Linked DNA regions of Acidicapsa acidisoli. Each later gene encodes a partner of the first gene's protein in a complex. Links are inferred from orthologs where the notes say so. Each region holds a gene or a part of one and is shown in the gene's direction. Other genes may lie near its edges.

The links.
Region 2: the proteins of trxA (region 1) and OHL23_RS01620 are in contact, whole or in part, in an NMR structure (PDB 2IPA), measured with the Bacillus subtilis proteins. The link is inferred for Acidicapsa acidisoli from one-to-one orthologs.

The regions. Positions count from the first base shown.
Region 1 is NZ_JAGSYI010000002.1:519,552-527,804, reverse strand. What follows is about bases 1-2,854. They hold trxA (thioredoxin), read left to right. Parts: upstream 1-1,177; coding sequence 1,178-1,531; downstream 1,532-2,854. Other genes in these bases: OHL23_RS12205 (response regulator transcription factor), read left to right, coding at 2,496-2,854; lexA (transcriptional repressor LexA), read right to left, coding at 1,597-2,202; thrB (homoserine kinase), read left to right, coding at 1-811. Outside these bases: more of OHL23_RS12205, read left to right, coding at 2,855-3,293; OHL23_RS12200 (sigma-54-dependent transcriptional regulator), read left to right, coding at 3,359-4,804; flagellar basal body rod protein FlgB, read left to right, coding at 4,937-5,299; flagellar basal body rod protein FlgC, read left to right, coding at 5,324-5,827; flagellar hook-basal body complex protein FliE, read left to right, coding at 5,865-6,206; flagellar basal-body MS-ring/collar protein FliF, read left to right, coding at 6,234-7,889; flagellar motor switch protein FliG, read left to right, coding at 7,948-8,253. UniProt on the Bacillus subtilis protein: Participates in various redox reactions through the reversible oxidation of its active center dithiol to a disulfide and catalyzes dithiol-disulfide exchange reactions.
Region 2 is NZ_JAGSYI010000001.1:414,335-422,594, reverse strand. Bases 1-2,861 are described here. They hold OHL23_RS01620 (arsenate reductase/protein-tyrosine-phosphatase family protein), read left to right. Parts: upstream 1-1,153; coding sequence 1,154-1,570; downstream 1,571-2,861. Other genes in these bases: OHL23_RS01610 (efflux RND transporter permease subunit), read right to left, coding at 2,270-2,861; OHL23_RS01615 (cation transporter), read left to right, coding at 1,640-2,239; arsM (arsenite methyltransferase), read left to right, coding at 116-1,036; OHL23_RS01630 (ArsR/SmtB family transcription factor), read right to left, coding at 1-40. Also shown: more of OHL23_RS01610, read right to left, coding at 2,862-5,437; OHL23_RS01605 (efflux RND transporter periplasmic adaptor subunit), read right to left, coding at 5,437-7,035; OHL23_RS01600 (TolC family protein), read right to left, coding at 7,032-8,260. UniProt on the Bacillus subtilis protein: Catalyzes the reduction of arsenate [As(V)] to arsenite [As(III)]. In vitro, can dephosphorylate para-nitrophenyl phosphate (pNPP).

The DNA.
Region 1 (8,253 bases):
TTCTGCGGCGGGCCGGAATGCGGATTTGTGTTCGCGGCTGGAAGACAACCTCATTCTGGAGACATATCGCACTCTGCTGGCGCGGGAAGGGCGGGACGTGGTTCCGCTGGCCCTGCGGATGGAGAATCAGATTCCGTTGGGCATGGGCTGCGGTTCTTCCGCGGCTGGACGGCTGGCGGCGATTGCGCTTGCCTCGCATTTTGGCGGGTTGAACTGGAGCAGCGAGCGGATTCTGTCAGAGGCGTGTGCGCTGGAAGGGCATCCGGACAACGCGGCCGCGTGCTGGCTGGGAGGGATGGTTGTCGCCGCTTATGAAGGTGGGGTGATTCACTCGGCGCGGGTCGAGCCTCCCGCTGATTGGCGAGCGATGGTTGTGATGCCCACGGCGCCGCTGGCCACCAGCAAAGCGCGGGCCGTGCTCCCGGAGAGGTATTCGCGCGCCGATGCGGTCGCAAATATTCAGGCGGCGGCTCTTCTGGGACTCGCCTTTGCGCAGGGACGCGGGGACCTGCTGCGTCCGGCGATGGCCGACCGGATTCACCAGCCATATCGATCGGAGATCTGTCCGCTGCTGCCGCTTCTGCTTCCGCTAGCCGGGAGCGAGGGAATTCTGGGCGCAGCCTTGAGCGGCGCGGGACCATCGGTCTTGCTCGTACTTTCCGGAGACGAATGGGTCGCGGGCGCCTGCGAGGCGGTTCGGGATGCTATTTCCGGACAGGCGGAAGCGGAGATCCTGGCGGTCCGGTTTGAGCGAAGAGGTGTGACAAGAAACTTGAATTCCATCAATGAATTAGAACCGGCGGAAAGATAAGGGAGAGGCAAGGAGTTATCGCCGCTGAACCGCTTATTCCATGGTAGTTAGCAAGTAATACATCCCCCGATGGTGATTACCTTCAGTGTTACCTAAGATTTCTTGCTTTTGATCGGAAGAAAACCTAGATTCACCGTGTGGGCAGTTCTGGGGGAGGGCTGCTCTAGCGCCCGAGATTCCTTGATGGAGTCCGGGCGCTTTTATATTCAGGTTCATTTTGGGCTTGGTGCAGTTTGGGCTCTGGGTTTTTAGCCCTAGACCGTTGCCTTTGCGACTTCCGGCGATCAATTGCATCTCATAAACTGGCAGGTGCGGTTAGACTGACAGAGAGTGGCAATCTTGACTGTCAAGACCGCGAGGAGAATCATGGCCGGAAACGCAGTGTTTGAAGTGAGTGATGCAACGTTCGATCAGGAAGTGCTGCAATCGGAGCAGCCTGTCCTGGTAGACTTTTGGGCGGTTTGGTGCGGCCCCTGTAAGGCAATCGCCCCGATCGTTGACGATTTAGCGACGGCGTATGCCGGTAAACTGAAGGTAGTCAAGGTGGATGTCGACAAGAATGGCGCTACGCCTTCGCGTTATGGAATCCGCGGAATTCCGGCATTGCTGATCTTCAAGGGTGGTAAGGTTGCAGATCAGATTGTCGGGTATGTGCCCCGGGAAGTGATCGAAGAAAAGGTCAATCGCGTTCTGGCATTGTCTCCTGCCAGCGTGAATTAAGACATCAAAAAGCGGCCGGCGGCTTTAATGCCTGGCCGCTTTTTTGTCTCTAAGACAGCCATAAGTCAGCGATAGCGGCGGATGACTCCAAGGACTCGTCCCTGAATTGCGACCTGCGCGGCAGGGACGAAGATGGGGTCCATTTCTAGATTCGCCGGTTGCAGGCGTACTTGGCCGCCTTCCAGATAAAAGCGTTTTAAGGTGGTTTCCGACCCGCGCACCAGGGCGACCACAATCTCGCCTTGACGGGCGGTGCGGGTGCGTTCGACGAGGACGTAGTCGCCGCTGATGATGTGCTCGTCACGCATCGAATCACCCCGCACCTCAAGTGCGAAGACATCCTTGTTTCCCACCACATCATGCAAGGAGATGCTCTCGGTGTTCTCGGCCGCCTCGACCGGAAGACCGGCGGCAATTCTACCCATCAGGGGCAAGCGCTCGCTGGTCCGGGTGCGCGTGCCGACAGGCACAACGTCGATGGAACGGCTCCGATTGTGAACCCGGTCCAGCAGCCCCTTCTTTTCGAGGTTGGTGATGTGCTTGTGAACAGTGGCAAGCGACTTCAGATCCAATCCTCGCGCGATCTCTTCAAAGGAAGGCGAGTAGCCATTGCGGTTGACGAACGATTCCAGGAAGTCGAGAACCTCTTTTTGTCTGCGTGTAACAGCCATGGGCGCATTCTAGCGAATGAAAAGCGAAATAGCCAGAACTATTTTCGCTCTACCTTCCCCAACAGATTGTGAAGGCTGTCGGGCGCGGTGGGAGGATTCCAATGATCTTCCCCTCAGAAGTGTTCCATTTGGAAGCATTTTTGGGAATGCCTTTCAACTTCTCCCAATCCCGGAACTCTCCAGATTCTCCTAATGGAATTCCATTGAGGCACCTTCGGCTCACAGGGCAGTGTGGAGGTGAGGCAGTTGCCGCCAGCAAAAATACATGGCGTCTGACCTCCGGGAGCGAGTTCATGAAGTTGCTGATAGTCGAAGACGACCAGGCGCTGGCGATGTTCTTGAGGCGAGGCATGGAAGCAGACGGTCACCGGGTGCGTTGTGCTTATGACGGCGTCGAGGCTCTGGGGGCATTTCGGGACGAACTCCCGGATTTGACGATTCTGGATTTGAATCTGCCGGTGCTGGACGGGGAGCAGGCGCTTGCCGAAATGCGAGCTATCGACCCTCAGCTGCCGATCTTGATCCTGACCGGCCGGCAGGAAGTGGAAACGCGCATTCGGTGTCTTGATCTGGGCGCAGACGACCTGATGGTGAAGCCGTTCAGCCTGCACGAACTGCGCGCACGGTGCAGGGCACTTGTCCGGCGGAAACGGGAGGCGAGATTGATTCTCCGAGCAGGAGACCTTGAACTAGACCGGCTGGAGCATACAGCAAGGCGGGGGAATCAGGTAATCGCTCTGACCAACAAAGAGTTCGCGCTGCTGGAGCACCTGATGCTGAATCGAGGCCAGTGTGTCTCCCGGGTCGAACTACTGGATGCGGTGTGGGATATGGAGCCGGCCCAGACGACCAACATCGTCGACGTGTACATCAACTACTTGCGCCGCAAGCTGAAAGATCCTCCCCCGGGCTTCCTGTTGCGCACTGTTCGCGGGCAGGGGTATGTGGTGCCAACCGAGACGGAGATGCAGGTTTCGGTGCAGGCTTTGCTTGCAGCCCAAAACAGCCGGAACGCATTGGCGGGCACGGTTCCGATAGCGCATCCTGATCCGCTGAACAGTTCTGAATCCAGTCCGGTCCCGATCGCCTGAAGCAGTGAACTCAGAGAGCGATTCTCAACTCTTAGTTACATAACGCTATCCAAGGAGAGCAGCGCATGTTGCACAGTGTCATTTCGTCCGCAAATTCGATCGTTGCACCGACCGCTCCGCTGGTGTCGACCCGGTCGCGAACAAAGACTGTCCTGATTGCGAGTGCCGATGCGAGCCTTCGCGCACGGCTGCGCGAATGTTTGTCTGGCCTGCGCTGGCAGGTTCTGGAAGCTCCCGGCGGCGCGGAAGCCTGGCTGGCTGCCAAAACGGCGATGCCGCAACTGGATGCGATGGTCATCGATCCGTGGCTGGCCGATCTGGAAGTGAACGAGTTTCTATCGGAGTTTCATCGCGAAAACCCGCTTGTCGACGTGATGATGACCGACGGCACACCATTTCAAGAGGGCACTCGCAGTCCTCACCGCCAGGAGTTACTGTACGCACTGCGGAGCCTGGAGAGTGACACGGCGTCCTGGCAGGCAGCGCCCGAATTGGAGGAAAGAAGTGATTCCATCGCGCAACTCTTTCTTGCCCGTGGACAACAACGCCCTCAAGCGTTCGACTCTGGGCTCAGAAATCCTGTATGTATGTCGGCTTCGGAGAGCCCGTCCAGGCAGAGCAGCAATGACAAATCGACCGATCTGACTCGGCTGGCTCAGTCGCCTCAGCAAGGAGCCGGAATTCCCGTTTCTCTTGCCGGAGGTGGAGTGCCCGCAATGATTGTTGCCCGCCGCGAGGCCCAGACGGAACCTATTCCGGAGCTGATCGGATCCAGCGCGGTCATGCTGGATGTGAGCCGCCGCATCCGTTTGGTTGCCGCCAGGTCGACTCCAGTGTTGATTGAGGGGCCGACCGGGACGGGAAAAGAACTGGTAGCCGAGGCGCTGCACCGCCTTTCGACCCGAAGCCGTAAACCATTTGTTGCCATCAATTGCGCGGCTATTCCCGAGGCACTCCTTGAGGCGGAGCTTTTCGGTCACACTCGGGGTGCATTTACCGGCGCGGTACAGGGGCGAATCGGGAGGATTGAGTCGGCCGACGGCGGAACGCTGTTTCTGGATGAGATCGGTGAGATTCCGCTGGCGCTGCAATCGAAGCTCCTGCGGTTCTTCGAGAGCGGCGAGTTGCAGCGGATTGGGGATAACGAGAGGGTCAAGGTAGATGTGCGAATTGTTGCCGCGACCCACCAGCCTATGGCGGAATTAGCGCAGAAGGGGCTGTTTCGCGCCGACTTGTATTACCGGCTGGCTGTTTTTCTGATTCGGACTCCGGCTCTGTCGGAACACATGGAAGATCTGCCGCAACTCGTGGGTCATTTCCTGGAGAGGATGGGGCGTAAGTCGCCCGTGAAGCGGATCGATCCCGGCGCCATGTCAAAGCTCTCCGGTCACCCATGGCCAGGAAACGTGCGGGAGTTGGAGCATGTGTTGGAGCGAGCCGCGATTCTGGCTGGAGACGAGCCAGTGATTTCTCGGGATGAGATTGATTTTGGCTTGGTCCCGGTGAATTGAAGAAGCTTTGTTTGTGCTGTGATGCAGTTCCGGGAATTGCATTAGAAGTTTCTAGGCTGTGTCTGGTTCGCGTGGTTGAGCGAATGCAACTCTGCCAGCGAGTTCCGAAAGCGCAGAGGAAGTCAGGAGAGTATGCAGATAGCTACGGATTTAAGCGACAAAATTGCCAGGTATCTGGACCTCAATACCCGTCAGATCCAGTTGACGTCCGCCAATATGGCAAATATCGATACTCCCGGCTATCGCGCTGTAGGGATGGACTTTGAGGGCGAGATGCGGCAGGCGATGAATGCTATCGACTCGGACGAGGCGCTTCCTGAGCCGCAGTTGATCGCCGAGGATGGCCTGATTGTGCGGCCGGATGGAAACAACGTCTCGATGGACCGGGAGGGCTTGAATCTGGCCGAGGCGCAGTTGCGGTTCAAGGCCGGAGTGGCGCTGCTCAAGGGGCAGTACAACGGGATCATGGACGCGATCCACGCGGACGCGAAATAGAAACGCGGGAACGGGAGCCGACGAGTGAATCTCTTTGGAATGATCGATCAATCCGGATCGGCGATGCAGGCGGAGCGAATGCGCGCCGAAGTGGTGGCGGCCAACATGGCCAACGCGGAAACGACACGGACTTCTGCGGGCACGCCCTATCACCGCCAGCACGTGGTCTTTGCGGCTGGCAGAGGCGACCCGGAGTTTGCCAATCAGCTTGATGCGTCGATGGCTGCTCCGGGCCAGGGTCCCTTTTCCGGATTTGCGCCCGGGTTGCCTACGGGGTCGCTCGCTGGCGGCAATATCGCACCGGGAGTACACATTGCAGCGGTTGTGCAGGATACGGCGCCTCCGCTGAAGCGCTACGATCCCAGCCACCCAGACGCGGACGCTGAGGGATATGTCTCTTATCCGGATATCAACCCGCTTACCGAGATGGTCGACCTGATGGGAGCGACGCGGGCCTACGGCCTGAATGCTTCGGCAGTGCAGGCCGAGAAATCGATGATCAGTTCGGCCTTGGATATCTCCAAGTGAAGCCGGCTGCCGAATCGCAAACCAGAAAGGCAGATGCATGTTGCCAGTGACGCAGACTCCAGTTTCTCTCTTCGGTGCACCGCTCGAGGCCGGTCCGGCGAACGGTGTGGCATTCGCGCCCGGCATTACGGATTTACACGGCGCTGTTGCGGGCGCTCCGGCTCCCTTTGCCGACGTTTTCACCGACGCCATGGGGCAGGTGGAGCAGCTTGAGAAGCAGGCGAAGACGGCAATCGAAGGCCTGATGACGGGCAAGGGCGTGGATGTGCACGAGGCGATGATTGCATCGCAAAAGGCAGGGATGGGTTTTGAGCTGGTGCTCTCGGTGCGCAACAAGGCGCTGGCGGCCTACCAGCAGGTCATGGGAATGCAGTTCTAGCCGTTCAAGTCGGATTGATGGGGAGCCATGGCAGCTGGAGCACAGTTAGATAAGAAATCGCCGACTCCGGGGATTCCAGAGCCGGTCGGAGCGCAGGGTGCGCTCGGAGTCTTCGGGGATTACTGGAGCAAAGGTGCAGCGCAATGGGCGCTGTTGCCGCCTCGGCAGCGCAATTGGGCTTTGATCGGAGCAGCCCTCATCCTGGCAACGATCTCTGGTATGGCCTGGTACGGCACTCGAACGGATTGGCGAACGCTGTATGCCGGTCTCGATCCGGAGGATTCGCGGCAGATGGCGCAGGTTCTTACCCAGGCGCAGATACCATTCGATCTGGCGGCCAACGGAACGGCGATTCGAGTTCCCGCTCCGCAGCTGGACAAGGCGCGTCTTGCGACCGCGTCCAAGGGCGGACCGCGCAGCGGACGGATGGGGTTTGAGCTCTTCGATAAGCCCAACTGGGTCGGATCGGAGTTCGACGAACAGGTGAACTACCAGCGAGCGCTGGAGGGCGAACTGGAGCATACGGTCGCTACGCTGGCCGATGTACAGTCGGCGCGCGTGCATCTGGTGATGCCGCATGAATCGCTCTTTCGCGACCAAGAGCGACCCGCCAAAGCGGCGGTCGTGTTGACGCTGCGTCATCGTACGCTGGCGGATGGCGAAGATGAAGCGATTCGCAACCTCGTGGCGTCGGCCGTCGATGGGTTGTCTCCGGCGCAGGTGTCTCTGATCGATGCGAGCGGTCATCTGCCGCTGGGTCCGAAGACCGGCGAGGCGATCCGGCTGGGGATGGAAGAAGGTTTGGAAGCGAAGCTGGTCGAAACCCTCGAACCGGTAACCGGACAGGGAAATGTGCGCGCATCTGTAACGGTGGATTATGATCCTACATCCACGGACGTCACGGAAGAGAGTTACGACCCCGCCAAGGTGGTTACGCTTTCCATGCAACGCACCGAGCAGACGACCTCTCCTCAACAAGTGCCGGTGGGGGTTCCGGGAACGGCGAGCAATGCCCCCAACTCTCAGGCTCTTCCGGTCTATCCACAGCAGGTGACGCCGCCGCAGAGCGCCAAAACCGAGAGTGGAACGTATGGAGCGTCGAAGACCGTTCGGCATGTGACGCAGGAGCCGGGACACATTCGCCGTCTGACGGCAGCCATCGTGGTCAACGACCGCATGGAAGCCGCAGCCGGAGATCCGAACGGCAAGAATCCCAGTTGGAAGCCACGCAGCGCTGAAGAGTTGCGGATGCTGACTTCACTGGCTCAGGCAGCGGTCGGATTTGACGGGAGCCGGGGCGATATTGTGACGGTGCAGGATATGAGCTTCGACGAGAACCGCAATGCTGCATCTCCGTCACTTTTGAGCAGGGCATTGGCGATGATCGAACGATCGCCTGTTCTCGTGAAGTTTGCGACTTTGCTGGTGGGATTGGTACTGCTGATCACGCTTGCCATCCGGCCGGCGCTGAAACATGCCAGGGAGTCGGCACTCCCCGCAGGCAAACAGCCGGTTCTTGCCGCGCCGCCCGCCCAACCGGAGGGTCTGCTTACCCCGGAACAGGCATCGTTGGATTCGGAACGGCAACGCGTGCAACGCGTCTTCGATCAGGTCACGGAAACGTTGAAGCGCGATCCGGCACAGAGCTCCCGATTGCTGCAGAGTTGGATTCACTCCGACTAAATTCTCGAAGTCGACAACGTGCAACAGAAACTGCAAGTGGCTGGACAGGAGGATCGCGTTGGCCGAGTTTGGACAGGATGCAGCGCCGCAGCGGAGGCTGACTGCGCAGATGAACGGAGTGCGCAAGGCGGCGATACTGATGGTCGCTGTTGGCGAGGACATCGCCAAAGAAATTCTTCGTTCTCTTCCGGAGATGGATGTGCAGCGGATTACGGAAGAACTGGCCGATCTCAGGTCTGTTCCGCCGGAGGTTTCGAGCGCCGTTCTGGAAGAGTTCTGGGAACTGCTTGAGACTCAGCACGTGATGATGCACGGCGGGCTGGATTTTGCTTCGCGTCTTCTGCACGACACCTTCGGCAAGCAG
Region 2 (8,260 bases), on another replicon or contig:
AGAACCGTTCAATATCAAATGTCTTCTGTCTCGCTGCCATATCGTGATTATATTCGCATTGACAGATGTGTACAGCGGAAATATATTCAGTTTGGCAGATATATCAGGAGGCGCTATGACAGAACAATTGCTCGAATCGGTGCGGTCAAAGTACGGAGCGGTCGCAGAGAGCACGCTCTCCAGCAAAGATCCAGGCGTGAAGGCGGTCGCAGAGGCCTTTGGATATAGTCCGGCTGAACTGACTTCAATTCCTGCCGAAGCCAACATGGGGCTTTCCTGTGGGAATCCCACCGCGATTGCTTCCATACGTGCGGGTGAGGTGGTCGTTGATCTGGGATCGGGCGGCGGCATGGATGTCTTTCTGGCATCGCCCATGGTCGGCCCCACCGGGAAGGCCATCGGCGTTGATATGACGCCCGCGATGATCGAACGTGCCCGAACAAACGCACAAAACGGTGGATACCAGAATGTCGAGTTTTATCTTGGGACCATTGACCATCTTCCCCTGGCGGATGGGTCGGTCGATTGCGTCATCAGTAACTGCGTCATTAATCTGGCTCCCGACAAGCCCGCTGTCTTCCGCGAGATCGCACGGGTGCTCAAACCTGGTGGAAGACTCGCGGTAAGCGACATTGCACTCAAGGCTGAGTTGCCGCCTGCTATGGCACAGAGCATAGCGGCGTATGTCGGTTGTATCGGCGGGGCGATCAAGATAGACGACTACCGTGACGGGCTACACGCCGCAGGATTTGAGCATGTAGAGATTGTGGATAGCGGAGCCGATCTGAACGCCTATGCGAAGGTTGAAAATCAGGCCGGGTGCTGCTCTCCGTCAATGGCCTCAGTCAATGGTTTGACGGTGCTGGCAGATGCCTGCTGCTCCAGCGACGCGCCCGCACACGCGAGCCTTCACGAGGACTTGACCAAGCTCCTTTCCGAATATGATGTCAATTCCGTCGCAGCCAGCGTGAAGGTTTATGCCGTGAAACCGGCTGTCGCAAACCAGAATTGCTGCGGTCCGACTTGCGGCTCGTAGAGGCAGCGTATTTTTATCTTTGCCTCTCTCTACTCTTGACCAACTCGCCATACAGAAAGAAATCCACAAGATAGGACATCAATAGATGCCCACTCAATCAAAGGAATAAGACCTGAGATGCGTACTTTCATTTTTGCCTGTGTTCATAATGCCGGGCGTTCGCAGATGTCGGCAGCATTCTTCAACCAGCTGGCCGATCCCGATTTGGCGCGTGGTATTTCTGCCGGGACTCATCCCGCCGAGCATGTCCATCCGGTAGTAGTAGACGCAATGCGCGAAGTGGGAATCGACCTCACTAATGCAAAGCCTCAGAAGCTCACAGCAGAGTTGGCACAGAATGCCGAGATGCTGGTCACGATGGGTTGTGGAGATGAATGTCCCTACGTCCCTGGGCTCAGGCGCGACGATTGGCCGTTGCCCGATCCCAAAGGACAAGGAATCGAATCGGTAAGACAGACCCGCGATGAGGTCAAGCGGCGTGTCTTGGATCTTCTGGTGCGGGAGCAGTTGAGAGCAAATGTAGCTCCGGCATAGCTGCAACAGATAGACTTTGTTGTGGAGCAGTTCATCCAATACGAGACCCAGTCGAGTAGCAGGAACATCGTGTGCTCCTCACCTCCAAATTCGTCACGCCTGATCGTCTGGCTTCAGGGCATCACTCTGGTGTGGATGCTGGCCGAGTGCGGCGTATCTGTTTATGGAGCGGTGACGGCGCATAGTCCTGCACTTCTTGCATTTGGGGCAGACAGCTTTGTTGAACTGCTATCGGCGACCGTGGTTCTGTTGGCGATTGTCCCGTCGTTTCCGCTCACAAGAGACCGTGCCGCACGGCTGGCTGGAATCCTGCTTTTTATTCTTGCAGGAGTTGTCGCTCTCGTAACGCTCCTTTCGCTTCTATATCGCGTCAAGCCGGAGACCAGTTGCAGCGGCATAGCCATCACACTTGCTGCGCTCCTCGTAATGCCGATCCTCGCCTGGATGAAGCGTAGAAGCGCACAGCAGACAGACAACCGGGCCCTGGCTGCAGATGCAGTGCAGTCGGCTACCTGTGCCTATCTTGCCGCTATAACCTTGTCGGGACTGGCCGTCAATGCCCTCTGGCATATCTATTGGGTGGATTCAGCAGCAGCACTGTTAGCCTTGCCCATCCTGATAGTCGAGGGGCGACGCGCTCTGCGCGGCGAGAGCTGTGGCTGCTGCTGAATCTACGGCGACGAATGGAGCAAGACATTCTCAATCATTGGCGCCGGAATCGTGGCTCCGCGCATGTAGCTGTCCTTTCCGCAATGCCCGCTCCTTCATCATGACGAAGAAGACGGGCACCAGGATCAGGACGTGGATAGTGGAGGTAATCATGCCGCCTACGATAGGCGCGGCAATGGGTTTCATCACGTCGGAGCCGATACCGGACTCCCAGAGAATAGGGACAAGACTGGCGAGAACGGCGCAGACTGTCATGAGCTTTGGCCGCAAGCGATGAACAGCGCCTTCAATGGCCGCTTCCTCCACATCGGCATTCGTCAATGTCTTGCCGGATTGTAGCTTATGTTCGAGCGCCTCATGGAGATAAACCACCATGACCACGCCGGTCTCTACGGCGATTCCAAAGAGTGCAATGTAGCCGACCGCAACGGCGACACTGAAGTTGTAGTGAAGAAGCCATTGCAGGAGCAATCCTCCACTCATCGCATAGATGGTTGGAAAGACGAGAACAAGCGCTTCGGCAACTGAGCGAAAGACCAGGTACAGCAACATGAAAATTACGAAGAAGACGACCGGGAGAATCAGTTGCAATCGCTGCTTCGCACGCAGTTCGAGTTCATATTCTCCCGACCATTGGAAGGTGTAATTTGCAGGCAGGGCCAGTTTGTCGTGAATGAGTTTGCTTGCCTGCACGACGAAGCCCCCGTAATCGGAATTTGTGAGATCGATGTAGATGTACCCGGTCAACGCACCGTCTTCGTCTCGGATCATAGCCGGACCATGCGTGAAGGAAATTGTTGCTACCTGATCAAGTGGAATTTGCGCACCCGAAGGAGTGCCGATCAGCACCCCGCGCATCTTCTCGACATTGTCGCGAAAGTCCCTCTGATAGCGGACATTGATGGGATAGCGTTCGCGGCCCTCAATGTTCTCCGCGATGTTCTGTCCGCCAATGCCGGATGAAACCGCCGTCTGAACATCCGCGATCGTGAGACCGTAACGCGCCGCCTCCTCCCGCTTGACTTCAACATTGACGTAGAAACCCTGTGCGACCTTCTCAGCAAAGACAGATCGTACCTGCGGAAGTCCGGAGAGAACAGCCTGAAGCTGCGAAGCCAATTGCTGAATCCCGTCGACATTCGGCCCTTGCACCTTTATGCCCAGCGGTGTCTTGATGCCGGTCAATTCCATGTCCAGGCGGTTTTCGACCGGGCTTGTCCAGGTATTTGAGAGCCCCGGAAACTGGAGTTTGTCATCCATTTGCTGGATGAGCTTTTCGTAGGTCATCCCCGCAGGCCATTGCTCCCGCGGTTTGAGCATGAGCGTGGTGTCATACATATCGAGTGGCGCATTGTCGGTTGCGCTGTCCGATCTGCCAACCGCGCCGAATACGCTGGCAACTTCCGGGAAGCTGCGAAGAACTCGGTCCTGCTGTTGCAGGAGCACCTTTGCCTGTTCAATGGAGATGCCGGGAAGAGCGGTCGGCATATAGAGAGCGGAGCCTTCAAAGAGAGCCGGCATGAACTGGCTGCCCAAACGGGTTGCAAGTGGAAACGTGACCAGCAGGAAGATCATGTTGACCACAATGGTGAGCCAGCGGTGTCGCAGGCAGAATTTCAAGATAGGCAGATAAATCGCCTGTGTGATCCGTGAGATTGGATTCGCATTCTCCGGCTTGAGCCGCCCGCGAATCAGCATCACCATCAGAACCGGGACGAGCGTAATGGCAAGGATGGACGAGGAGCCGACCGCAAGAGTCTTGGTCCATGCGAGCGGGCGGAACATGCGTCCTTCCTGCGCTTCGAGCAGGAAGACCGGCATGAAAGAAACCACGATGATAATCAGCGACAAGAAGAGCGCAGGGCCAACCTGCTTGGCCGAGTTGACGAGAATGATATGCCGCTCCGGTTCCGACACAGGGTTGGCTTCATCCTCCTGCCTTTCCGAAAGATGGCGGTAGCCATTTTCGACCATCACAATGGAGGCATCGACGAGCACTCCAATCGCCAATGCAATGCCGCCCAGCGACATGACGTTCGAACTTACCCCCAGCCAGTACATCGGGATGAAAGACATCAGCACCGCGATGGGCAAAGCAAGAATCGCTATAAGCGCAGAGCGGAAATGAGATAGGAAGACGATGATTACCAGGCTGACGATAATGGCTTCTTCGGTCAAATCGCGCTGTAGTGTTTTGATCGATGATTCAATCAAATCGGAACGATCGTATCCCGTCATGATCTGGACGCCGGGCGGCAGAGATGGTGCGATCTCACGCAGTTTTTGTTTGACCCCGTTTATTACATTGAGCGCGTTCATTCCCTGGCGCATGACGATAATCCCGCCGACGGTCTCCCCGTCTCCATGCCACTCTGCAACCCCTTCGCGGATGTCTGGGCCGAAACTCACCGTTCCCAGATCGCGTATCAGGATAGGTGTCCCATTTTTACTGCCGACGGCAACCGTAGTTAGATCATCCAGCGAACGCAAATAGCCGAGACCGCGAATCATATACTCCGCGCCGCTCAAGTTAAGAACGCGACCGCCCACTTCATTCGTGCTCATCTTTACTTTGTCAATGACGGTAGAAAGTGGGATGCCATACGCAAGCAGCTTGTTGGGATCGAGCTGTACCTGATACTGCCGCACAAAGCCGCCGATGCTGGCGACTTCAGCAACTCCCGGCACGGTTTCCAGCGCATAGCGCAGATGCCAATCCTGCAAGCTGCGCAGGTCGGCAAGACTATGCGTGCCGCTCTTATCAACGATGGCATACTCGTAGACCCAGCCCGCTCCTGTTGCATCGGGACCAATCGAAGGATGCACGTTCTCCGGTAAGCGTCCGCTGATCTGTTGCAGGTATTCGATCACACGCGAGCGCGCCCAGTAGAGATCCGTGCCGTCCTCAAAAACCACATAGACGTAGGAATCGCCCAACATGGTCTGCGCCCGAACGGCTTTGACATGAGGCGCGGCAAGGAGACTGGTGACGATTGGATAGGTCACCTGGTCTTCGATCACATCGGGTGGCTCGCCCGCCCACTCCGCATGAACGATCACCTGCACGTCTGAGATGTCTGGTAGTGCGTCCAGCGGTACATGATGCAGAGACCAGATTCCGGCAAGGGTGAGCAGCAATACACCGGTGAAGACTAAGAAGCGATTGCGTGCGCAAACGTCAATGATTTTGGAAAGCACTACATGCCTCCTGTCGCGTTCACGCGCAATTGTTTGGTTGCGATTGTTTGGCCATTTTTCTGAGCGGAGATGGTGACCTGATAAGTGCCTCCCGAGCCTAGGGAACCGCTTCCTTCATACATGCCGTTGCCTTTGTCGTTGAGCTTGGCGGTTGTGTTCATTGCCGCCATACCCATCGCCGGCATGGCGGCCATATAAAACGTGACCGTAACATCAGCTCCGGTAGTGGGGGTTCCATCGGCACTTGTGAGTTTTACCCGAAAGACGTTGCTGCCTTTTTGCGGCGGGTTGGGATCGGTGGTGAAATCGACGTTCATCTGTGCACCAGCAGGCACATTCGCTGTTGAAGCCGTCCCACCGGCACCCGGCGGTGGTGGCACGAAGGACCCCGCCGCAGCCTGTAGCTGACTTTCTGAGTCGATGAGGAAGCTGGCTGATGTCACGATGGATTCATGTGCTTTCAGTCCCTTGAGCACGACAAAGTCATCACCCACGCGGGGACCAATTGTGATCTCTTTTGGCTCAAGACTGCCGTTGCCATGATTGAGGAACACCAATTGCCGCGTGCCGGATTGAAAAACAGCCGATGCAGGAACAACAAGCTGATGTCCCAGACTGGTCTTCAGATCGACATTCACGAACATGCCCGGCTTCAGCTTGAGTCCCGGATTTGCCATCGCCAGCCGCACACGAACCGTGCGCGTCGCCATATCTACTTGCGGCAGGATTTCTTCGATCTGACCGGAGAAGGTGCGGCCTGGATACGAGTCGACAGTAATCTGCGCCGTGCCGCCAGGTCTTATTCGGCCTATGTCATCCTGGAAGACCTGGGCGTAAACCCATAAGCGTGATAGGTCCGCGACGGTGTATAGCTTGGTCGAAGATTCAGCAAACATATTGGGCAAAGCATTTCGTTCGGTAATGTATCCCTCAACCGGCGAGTTAATGGTCAGTTCGGTAATAGGTTTGCCGGTCTCCTTCAGCTTTGCGATTTCACTTTGAGGAACTTCCCATTGCTCCAAGCGCTGTTCTGCCGCGGCTGACAATGAGTCTGCTCCAGATGCAACTCCGTCCACCGTGCTTGCGCTCAATGCCTTCTGATTCTGCCGTGCCAGCAGATATTCCTGCTGGGTTGCGACGAGGTCGGGGCTGTAGATCGTGAAGAGCGGCTCTCCTTTATGGACGTACTGGTAGGTTGCGCTCGCGAAGACCTTGCGGATGTAGCCGGGGAAGCGCACCTGCACATAGGAGAGAAGACGTTCATTGATGTCCACCGTGCCGGTCGCGCGTATATCGTCGCTCAGTTGTTTGTATTCGACCGCGCCAGTCCGCACGCCGATGCTCTGCATTCTCTCGGGCGTGAGTTGCACCGGAACGAGCGGAGCATCCATTTTCATTTCTGGCATATCTGACATGGATGGCTTTGGCTCGTCCGCAGTAGCAGGTGGACCAGAGGCAACAGGCTGAACATCGCCTGACATCGGCATATTCATTACTGTTGGCTGTTTGATCGCATGAGAGCGGTAAGCCCATATCCCTGCAATAACTGCCAGGATGGCGATCCAGACGAGAGAAGTTCTCCAAACATATTTGTTCATCGCAGTGTCGCTCCTGTCAGGGATTCGAGGTGGGCCAAAGCAGCTTCGTGATCTTCCAGTGTTCCGGCATATTCGAGCTTGAGACTCAGAACATCCGTGAAGTACGAGAGGACATGAATAAACGGCTCACGATTCGACGCATAGGCGCTCAGGGTTGCCCGATATGCCGCGTCTGATTGTGGGATAAGACCTTCCCGATATTCCTTCAATAGATCTTCATCGCTCGTTGCCTTGACATACTCCTCCTGCACCTCTGCGAGTTGCTGTTGAAGATGTGCGTTGAGGGTCTGCTGCGCTTCAGAACGATTCTCAGTAGCCTGTGCAATCTCCGCGTTCACCCGCGCTTTGCGTGGGAATCGCACATCGAAGGTGAACATGTAATAGTCCCGGTACTTGCGGTCGGTGTTCTGGTACATATAGCCAACTTCGAAATCCGGCTTTCCCTCGCGCTTCGCGGACGCCACCTGCGCGTCCTCTTTCCGAATGGAACTGGCGTCAACCTGGATCTGAGGATTGTTCTGCCGGACCATCGCAAGAAGCTCATCGGAGGCGTGTTTGAGCGGGGTTTCAACCAAGTCTTCAGTAACAATGTCCGGCGAACCTTGATCCCGACTGAGCAACCCTTTGAGGTGTGCCTGGACTTGCCCCATCTCCTGATGGTGCATGGTGATCTCTTTCACGATTTTGGTTCGGTTCACTTGCGCCTGAAGAACATCCTGCTGCATCCCCTGACCGACCTGATAGTGAGCAGTCACATCCTGAATGAGCTGGTCAAGAACCGCTTCGTTTTGTCGCAGGATGCCAAGTGTCTGCTGTAGATAGGCCAATTGGAGATAGTCGGCTTTCACGGCATCGGCAATTCCGGTCTTCGTCACCCCAATCTCAGCCTGCTTTGTGTCAGCATCGCGTTCGGCTGCTTGTCCTCGTAGCCGCAGCTTTCCCGGGTAGGGCAGTTCCTGCGATGCTCCTATACCGATGTAGGCAAAGTTACTGTTGGTGTATCCCGCAAATGGTTTCGGGCTGCCCACGCTGAACTGCTGGTAGGTGAACTTCGGGTCCGGTAGTGTGGTCACCTGCGGCGCCATTTGCCTAGCGGCACGCGCGCCATGGTCGGCTGCTGAGATTTGCGGATTGTTTGCGTTAGCCTCAGCCAGGAGCTGGGACAAAGGTGTAGGACTACTGATCACCGGCGTCTGCCCAGAAGCAGTAAGCGTAGCGGCCAGCA